2 regions of the Mesorhizobium sp. WSM4848 genome follow, and region 1 is predicted to be linked to the other one. Evidence: predicted binding sites of a transcription regulator. Region 1 holds the regulator's gene; the other holds the start of a gene.
What was found. Region 1 encodes PhoB, which activates phosphate uptake and scavenging genes when phosphate is short. Its sites were predicted from a motif close to TGTCATNNANCTGTCAT; they were not measured.

Region 1 (4,036 bases):
CTGCCGGTGCAGATATTCATGTGGGCGGATTTCCCGGAAGCTGGATTCCAGCAGAAGACTTCGGCGGCGATTTTGATTTTGCTGCTGTTTTTGGTCATCATGAACGCCATCGCGGTGATACTGCGCAAGCGCTTCGAGCGGCGCTGGTAAGGAGTAGAGGATATGAACATCATGACGGAAGCCGGCGTTGAGCAGAAACTGAGCAGCGGAACCAATGCCCCTTCGATCAAGATGAAGGGCGAAAAGGTCTCTGTTCATTACGGCGAGAAGCGAGCTCTGTTCGACGTGGATATCGATGTCCGCGAGAACCAGGTGACGGCGTTGATCGGCCCATCGGGCTGTGGCAAGTCAACATTCTTGCGGTGCCTGAACCGAATGAACGACACGATCGATATCGCGCGGGTGAGCGGCAAGATCACGCTCGACGGCGAGGATGTCTACGACCCGAAAATCGATGTCGTCGAGCTGCGAGCCCGCGTCGGCATGGTGTTCCAGAAGCCGAACCCGTTTCCGAAGTCGATCTATGAAAACGTCGCCTACGGTCCGCGCATTCACGGCCTGGCCAGGAGCAAGGCCGAGTTGGACGGCATCGTTGAATCGAGCCTGAAGAAGGCCGGCCTGTTCAACGAGGTCAAGGATCGCCTGCTCGAGTCGGGCACCGGTCTCTCCGGCGGACAGCAGCAGCGCCTGTGCATCGCGCGCGCCATCGCCGTATCGCCGGAAGTGATCCTGATGGACGAGCCCTGTTCGGCGCTCGATCCGATCGCCACCGCCCGCGTCGAGGAACTGATTGACGAACTGCGCCAGAACTACACGATCGTCATCGTCACCCATTCGATGCAGCAGGCAGCGCGCGTGTCGCAACGCACGGCGATGTTCCATCTCGGCTATCTGGTCGAGGAGGGCGCGACCGACAAGATGTTCACCAACCCCGACGACAAGCGCACCCAGGACTACATCACCGGCCGATTCGGCTGAGCGGTCCGGCGGCGAATTTCGAACACGAGGACAGTATCATGGGTGAACACACCGTCGCATCTTTCGACGAGGAACTGGAGCACATCGACAGGCTGATCCGCGATATGGACGAGCTCGCCGCCGCGATGGTCGCAGCCTCGATCCGCGCGTTGCTTGCATCAGACAATGCGATGGCGCAGCGCGTCGTCTCGGACGACGCCATCATGGATGCGCGGCAGCGCGAACTCGACGATAGTGCGATCACGCTGATCGCCAAGCGGCAGCCGATGGCGCAAGATCTGCGCGCCGTGGTTGGCGCAATCCGCATGGCCGGCGATCTCGAGCGCATCGGCGACCTGGCCAAGAACATAGCCAAGCGGGTCAGCGCAGTCGGGCAGAGCGCCACGCCGCGTAATCTGTCGCACGGTATCGACACGATGGCGGATCTCGTTCTTGTGCAGCTCCGCGGCGTGGTCGAGCACTATGTGTCGCGCAATGCCGGCGCGTTGAAAGAACTGCGCGCCGACGACCAGAAGATCGACGTGAAATACACGGCGGTTTTTCGCGAACTCCTGACCTACATGATGGAGGATCCGCGCAACATCACCGCCTGCACGCATCTTCTGTTCTGCGCCAAGAATCTCGAGCGTATCGGCGATCATGTCACCAACATCGCCGAAAACGCCTACTTTGTCGTGACCGGGCAGCAATTGCCGGCGGATCGCCCGAAGCTCGACGAAACGACGATGTCGGCGCCGGCGACATGACAGGAGTGACCGGCCGATGATCGCGCCGCGCATCATGGTGGTGGAGGATGAAGAGCCGCTGGGCGTCCTCCTCCGTTACAATCTGGAATCCGAAGGCTATCAGGTCGAGGTGGTGACGCGCGGCGACGAGGCCGAAATCCGGCTGCAGGAGAACGTGCCCGATCTTCTGGTGCTCGACTGGATGGTGCCGGCGGTTTCCGGCATCGAGCTTTGCCGGCGCCTTCGGGTGCGTCCCGAAACCGAGCGGCTGCCGATCATCATGCTGACCGCGCGCGGCGAGGAGAGCGACCGGGTGCGCGGCCTTTCGACCGGAGCCGACGACTATCTGGTCAAGCCGTTCTCGACACCGGAATTCATGGCCAGGGTCAAGGCGCTGCTGCGCCGCGCCAAGCCGGAAGTGCTGTCCAGCGTGCTCAAGGTCGGCGACATCATGCTCGATCGTGAATCGCACAGGGTCTATCGCAAGAAGAGCGAGATCCGGCTCGGGCCGACCGAATTCCGGCTGCTCGAATTCATGATGCGGCACCCGGGCCGGGTCTTCTCGCGCAGTCAGTTGCTCGACAATGTCTGGGGCGAGACGATCTACATCGACGAGCGCACGGTGGACGTCCATGTCGGCCGGTTACGCAAGGCGGTCAACAATGGTCGCATGCCCGATGTCATCCGCACCATCCGTGGCGCTGGCTACGCGATCAGGGAAGACTAGCTGATATTCAGGTGAGGCCGGCCTGCGAATGGCTGAGTCCTCGTTCGGACTCAGGCCACGTCTCTCCTGATCGTGCCGGACTTGCCTTGTGCGCCGGGCGCAAAAACCTCCTGGTCGACGAAGGTCAACGCGCGCATGGCGCAGCCTTCGCGGATCAGCGGCAGCTCGTTCGGCTCGGTGTCGAAGGAAATCGAACCCGAATGCTGGCCGCCGGCGGTCTGGGCGATGGCCTCGCGCAGGGCCGGCTCGATCAGGTCGAAGGCGGCAGCGCTGGCGCCGACCATGGCCACCGGCGCCGGATCGATCAGCGCGAACAGGCTGCCGAGCCCGAAGCCGAGCGCTTCGCCGGCCTTGCGGTAGGCTTCGCGCTCCGGTCCGTCCGTCTCGCGCGCCCGGGCCGCCAGTGCCCGCATCTCGGCGTCGCTGACATCGGCGACCGGCTCTGCGTTCTCGCTCAATTGCCTTGCGTTGCGCCAGATGGCGTAGTTGCCGGCATAGGCCTCGACGCAGCCGCGCCGCCCGCAGCGGCAAAGCGCGCCGCCCGGCCGATGAATCATGTGGCCGAATTCGCCGCCTGAGGAGTGGGTGCCGGTGAACAATTCGCCCTTCAGCACCAGCCCCATGCCGATGCCGTGCGAGAGCAGGATGGCGATGAAATCATCGCGGTAGCGATCCGGGTGGCGCCAGCGCAGCGCCACGGCCATCATGTTGCTGTCGTTCTCCATGATGGCCGGGATGCCGAACTCGCGTTCCAGAATGTCGGCGAAGGCGATGTTCGTCTGCGGCGTGATCGGCGACCACAACATGGCGCGCGCATGGGAATCGGTGATGCCCTGGATCGCCAGCGCGATGCGGGCGACGCTTTGGACATCGAGGTCGGGATCTTCGAGCCGGCGCCGGACGATGGCGACACATTCGCCGATCAGCGCGTCGCGCGACATGGTCAGCGTGTCCAGCCGGCGCTGTTCCTCGGCGACCACTTGTCCGGCATAATCGATGACGGCGACCGACAGGAAATTCAGCGACAACACGACGGTCAACACCGCAGCGGCTTGCGGATTGAGGCTGAGGCCGACCTGCGGTCGGCCGCGTTTCAGCGAAACCGTCTCGCTCGCCTTGCTCTCGGCCAGGATGCCTTCCTGGATCAGGTCGGAAGAGATCGCCGATATGGTCGAATGGCTGAGGCCGGTGGTTGCGGCGATCTCGGTCCGCGACGGCTGGCCTGCGCGGCGTACCGCCGAAATCACCATCGCCCGGTTGCGCCGGCGCAGATCGTCATGGCGGATTCCGACCGACATTTTTGCTTCTCCTCATCGCCGCGGCCGCTCATGAATCGGAAGCCGTCGGTAATGTCCGACAAATACTGGCAGAAGCAGAAGGGCCTGTCATTATTTATTCCGAGCCTCGAAAAAAAGCCAAACAGGACATCAAAATCCGCCAGAATTGGTGTTGACAGGGCTTCGGCGTTGGACCAGTATTTTTTCGAGGCTCGAAAAAATAGAGGCCTTTGTGCCGGCCTTCGGGCCAGTTGGTCGCGCCCTACGCGGCGCAGGGAGGAATATCATGAAGAGATTCGCAGCCGCCATTCTGGCGGGGGTCGCCATGT
Region 2 (4,036 bases), on a different contig from region 1:
CAGCTGGCCGCCGGGCAAGAGCGGCAGCGGCGGCCTGAGGATCGTTTGCAGCGTGTGTGTCGAGGCAACGAAGGTGTAGTAGATCGGGAAAGCCACGATCAATATGCCGAGGATAAGCACGGCATGGGCGATGAAGGTGCGGAGCGGGGACTGACCGATCATCGCTGCCTCAACCGTAATGGACTTTGCGTTCCACGTAGCGGAACTGAAAAGCGGTAAGCGCAATGACGATGGCCATCAGGATGACCGATTGCGCCGCCGAGTCGCCCAGGATCAGATTGACGAAGCCGTCATTATATACCTTGTAGACCAGCGTCTCGGTCGTCTTGCCCGGCCCGCCGCCGGTGACGGCATGGACAATGCCGAAAGTGTCGAACAGGGCATAGACGGTGTTGACGACCAGCAGGAAAAAGGTCGTCGGTGCAAGCAGCGGGAAGACGATGGTCCAGAAGCGCTTGGTGTCACCGGCGCCATCCATGGCCGCCGCCTCGATCAGCGTTTTCGGCACCGCCTGCAGGCCGGCGACGAAGAACAGGAAATTGTAGCTGATCTGCTTCCAGGCAGCCGCCGACACCAGCAGGATCATGGCGTGGGTGCCGTTGAGCAGCGGGTCCCATGCGATGTCGAGGCTTCTCAGCAAATAGGCCAACGAGCCGATCGAAGGATTGAACAGAAAAAGCCACAGCATCCCGGCAATCGCCGGCGCCACGGCATAAGGCCATATCAACAGTGTGCGGTAGAGGCCTTTGCCGCGCACTGCCTTCTCGGCCATGACCGCAAGCAGGAGGGCCACACCCATGGCAACGATCGCGGTCGCAAGCGAGAACACCACGGTGACCTTGATCGAATTGAGGTAGGCCGGATCGGCCAGCACTTTCCGGAAATTGGCGAACCAGACGAACTTGGTCCTCAGCCCGAACGGGTCCTGTCTGAGCATCGACTGGTAAAGCGCCTGACCGGCCGGCCAGTAGAAGAAAACCAGTGTAATGGCGAGTTGTGGCGCCACCAGCAGGTAGGGCAGGATCTTGTTGGGAAAGACGATGCGTGGAGACAGGCTGATTTCCCTCGCTATTCAGGGGTCGCCCACGCGAACTCGCGTGGGCGATATTCCAATCGACCAACCGAGATAATCTCGTCAGTTCTCTAGCGCTTCCTTGATTGCGGCGTTGCCGCGCGTGACCGCGTTGTCAAGCGCCTGCTGAGCGGTTTGCTGGCCTGCCAGCATCTTCTCCAACTCCTCGTTCTGGATATCGCGAACCTGCGGCAGATTCGGCAGGCGCACGCCCTTCGAGTTGTCGGTCGGCGCCTTGCCCGTCATCTGCAGGATGGGTGTCTCGCGGCCGGGGTTCTTTTGATAGAAGCCCGATTTCTTGGTCACCTCGTAGGCGGCGAGCGTCACCGGCAGGTATCCCGACTTCTGGTGCAGATACTCCTGCACATCGGTCTTGGACAGATAGGCAAAGAAGGCCGCGACGCCCTTATATTGCTCGTCCGACTTGTTGCCGAACACCCACAGGCTGGCGCCGCCTGGCGTGGTGTTCTGCGGTGCGCCCTTGGCGTCGGTATCGTAGGGAAGCTGGCCGATGCCATAGTTCATGCCGGACTTGACGATGTCGCCGAGGCCGCCCGACGATTCCGTGAAGATGCCGCATTCGCCGGCAAGGAAGATCTGCTTGGCTTCGGAAGTGCGCCCGCCATATTTGAAGGTGCCGTCCTTGGCCAGGTCTGCGAGCGCCTGGAAGTGGTTGACGAAAATCGGCGCGTTGATCTTGAGTTCGACATCACCGCCGGCCAGACCGTTCTGCTGGGTGGCCCATGACACGTCATTCCATGCCGCGAAATTCTCCAGATGGATCCAGGTCAGCCAGGTCGAGGTGTAGCCGCATGAGGCGGCGCCGCTCGTCTTGATCTTCTTGGCAGCTTCCCACACCTCGTTCCAGATCTTGGGCGGGTTGTTCACGTCGAGGCCCGCCTTCTGGAAGATCTCCTTGTTGTAGTAGAGGATCGGCGAGGAGGAGTTGTAGGGGAAGGACAGCATGGTGCCGTCCGGCTTCGAATAATAGCCGACGATGCCGGGCAGATACTGGCTCTTGTCGAAGGTCATACCGGCACCGGTCATCACCTCGGCCACCGGCTTGATCGCACCCTCGGCCGCCATCATCACGCCGGTGCCGACATCGAACACCTGGAGGATGTCGGGCGCCTGTCCGGCGCGGAAGGCGGCGATGCCGGCATTCAGCGTCTCGGGATAGGTACCCTTGAACACCGGAACCAGCTCATAGTCGCTCTGGCTGGCGTTGAAATCCTTGGAGATCTTGTCGACGACCTCGGCGTTGGCGCCGGTCATGGCGTGCCACCAGCTGATCTGCGTGACGGCGAAGGCGGAGGTGGTGGAAAGCAGGGTCAAGGTAGCGGCGACACCGGCCGCGAAGCCGAAGAACTTCATGTTTCATCTCCCGTTTTGTCATTGGCGAAAGGGCACTCTCGCAAAGGCAATATGTGCCGCTCGTGACAATTGGACAACGGTTTTGTTGCGGATCGATGAACTCGATCTCGGCCTCAAAATGGTGCACGTTTCGAAATGAGAGCTGACGGAAAGGAATTGCAAAGCCGGCTTACGGTTCGAACAAGCGACGGAGATCGGCGCGATCGCCGGCGCCTAAAGCGCGTCGCGTTTGAATGGATTCCTGCGACGCGGTTTAGGTTCTTGTTTTGATGCATGTCGTTATCGCAAAACCGCTACGCACCTTGCGCGACATGCATTAGTCCGACTTGCCGAGCGCCGTCTCGACCAGCCGCTTGGCATCCGGTCCGGACCATTCGGCCGGGCCGTTCATGTGAGCGATCAGGCAGCCTTCACCGTCGATCAACATGGTGACCGGCAGGCCAAGCGCCAGGCCGCGCGTCTTGAGATCATTGAACAGCGCCATCGTCGAATCACGGTAATAGCCGAGCGCCTCGACGCCGGTTTCCTCGAGGAACTTTTTTGGCTTGGTGTCGTCGCCCGCATCGACATTGACCGCAACGACCTCGAAGGCGTCGCTGCCCATTTCTTTCTGGAGCGCGTCGAGCGCCGGCATTTCGGCGCGGCACGGCGCGCACCATGTCGCCCACAGATTGAGCAGCACCGTCTTGCCGGCATGGTCGGCGAGCGTCATCGGCTTGCCGTCGGGGCTGTTGAAGGCAAGGCCCTTCAGCGATTGCGGCGGATCAGCCGGCAAAAGTGCTGCAACCTGGCCGGTGGCAGCTGCCGCGACCGTCTTGGCGCGGTCGGCCTTGGCGGCGCAGGCGACATCGTCCTTGCTGTCGCCAACCGCGACTTGAGCGGGGGCGTTGTTGCCAGAACCGCTTTCGCTGACATATACCGCGACCGCGCCGGCAAGCACGCCTGCCACCGAAGCGGCGAGGATGAGGCGCGGGGCCGGGAAAAATCGATTGCCGTCTGCCATTTTTTAAAACTGCTCCGGAGCACGGGTTATAGCGATGAGCGACAAGAAGGCCAGCAACCAGATGTGGGGCGGACGTTTTGCCTCGGGTCCGGCCGCGATCATGGAAGCGATCAACGCGTCGATCTCGTTCGACCGCAAACTCTACCCGCAGGATATCCGCGGCTCGATCGCCCACAGCGAGATGCTGGCGCAAACCGGCATTATTTCGGCGGCCGATCAAGAAAAAATCGCTCACGGGCTGAACACGATCCTGGCAGAGATCGAAGCCGGCACGTTCGAGTTCTCGACCAGGCTGGAAGACATCCACATGAATGTCGAGGCCCGCCTTGCCGAGCTGATCGGCCCGGCTGCCGGCCGCCTGCATACCGCCCGTTCGCGCAACGACCAGGTGGCGGTCGATCTCAGGCTATGGGTCAAGGACGAGTGCTTTCGCGTCGCCGAGGCGCTGAAGGGCCTGATCACGGCGTTCCTGGAACGGGCCGAGGAGCATGCGGCAACTGTGATGCCTGGCTTCACCCATATGCAGGCGGCGCAGCCGGTGACCTTCGGCCATCACTGCATGGCCTATGTCGAGATGTTTTCGCGCG

Region 2: ugpB (sn-glycerol-3-phosphate ABC transporter substrate-binding protein UgpB) is a predicted target of PhoB. The motif match lies at 2,509-2,525, and genes of this name have one in related genera.

Annotation. Positions count from the first base shown of each region.
Region 1 covers NZ_JBVVPX010000030.1:25,415-29,450, forward strand. The annotation lists gene pstA (phosphate ABC transporter permease PstA) at 1-150, shown strand, start outside; gene pstB (phosphate ABC transporter ATP-binding protein PstB) at 163-978, shown strand; gene phoU (phosphate signaling complex protein PhoU) at 1,017-1,724, shown strand; gene phoB (phosphate regulon transcriptional regulator PhoB) at 1,741-2,430, shown strand; gene AC0L16_RS23995 (ROK family protein) at 2,481-3,728, opposite strand; gene xylF (D-xylose ABC transporter substrate-binding protein) at 3,994-4,036, shown strand, end outside.
Region 2 covers NZ_JBVVPX010000015.1:74,080-78,115, forward strand. The annotation lists gene ugpE (sn-glycerol-3-phosphate ABC transporter permease UgpE) at 1-162, opposite strand, end outside; gene ugpA (sn-glycerol-3-phosphate ABC transporter permease UgpA) at 170-1,054, opposite strand; gene ugpB (sn-glycerol-3-phosphate ABC transporter substrate-binding protein UgpB) at 1,136-2,446, opposite strand; gene tlpA (thiol:disulfide interchange protein TlpA) at 2,763-3,449, opposite strand; gene argH (argininosuccinate lyase) at 3,484-4,036, shown strand, end outside.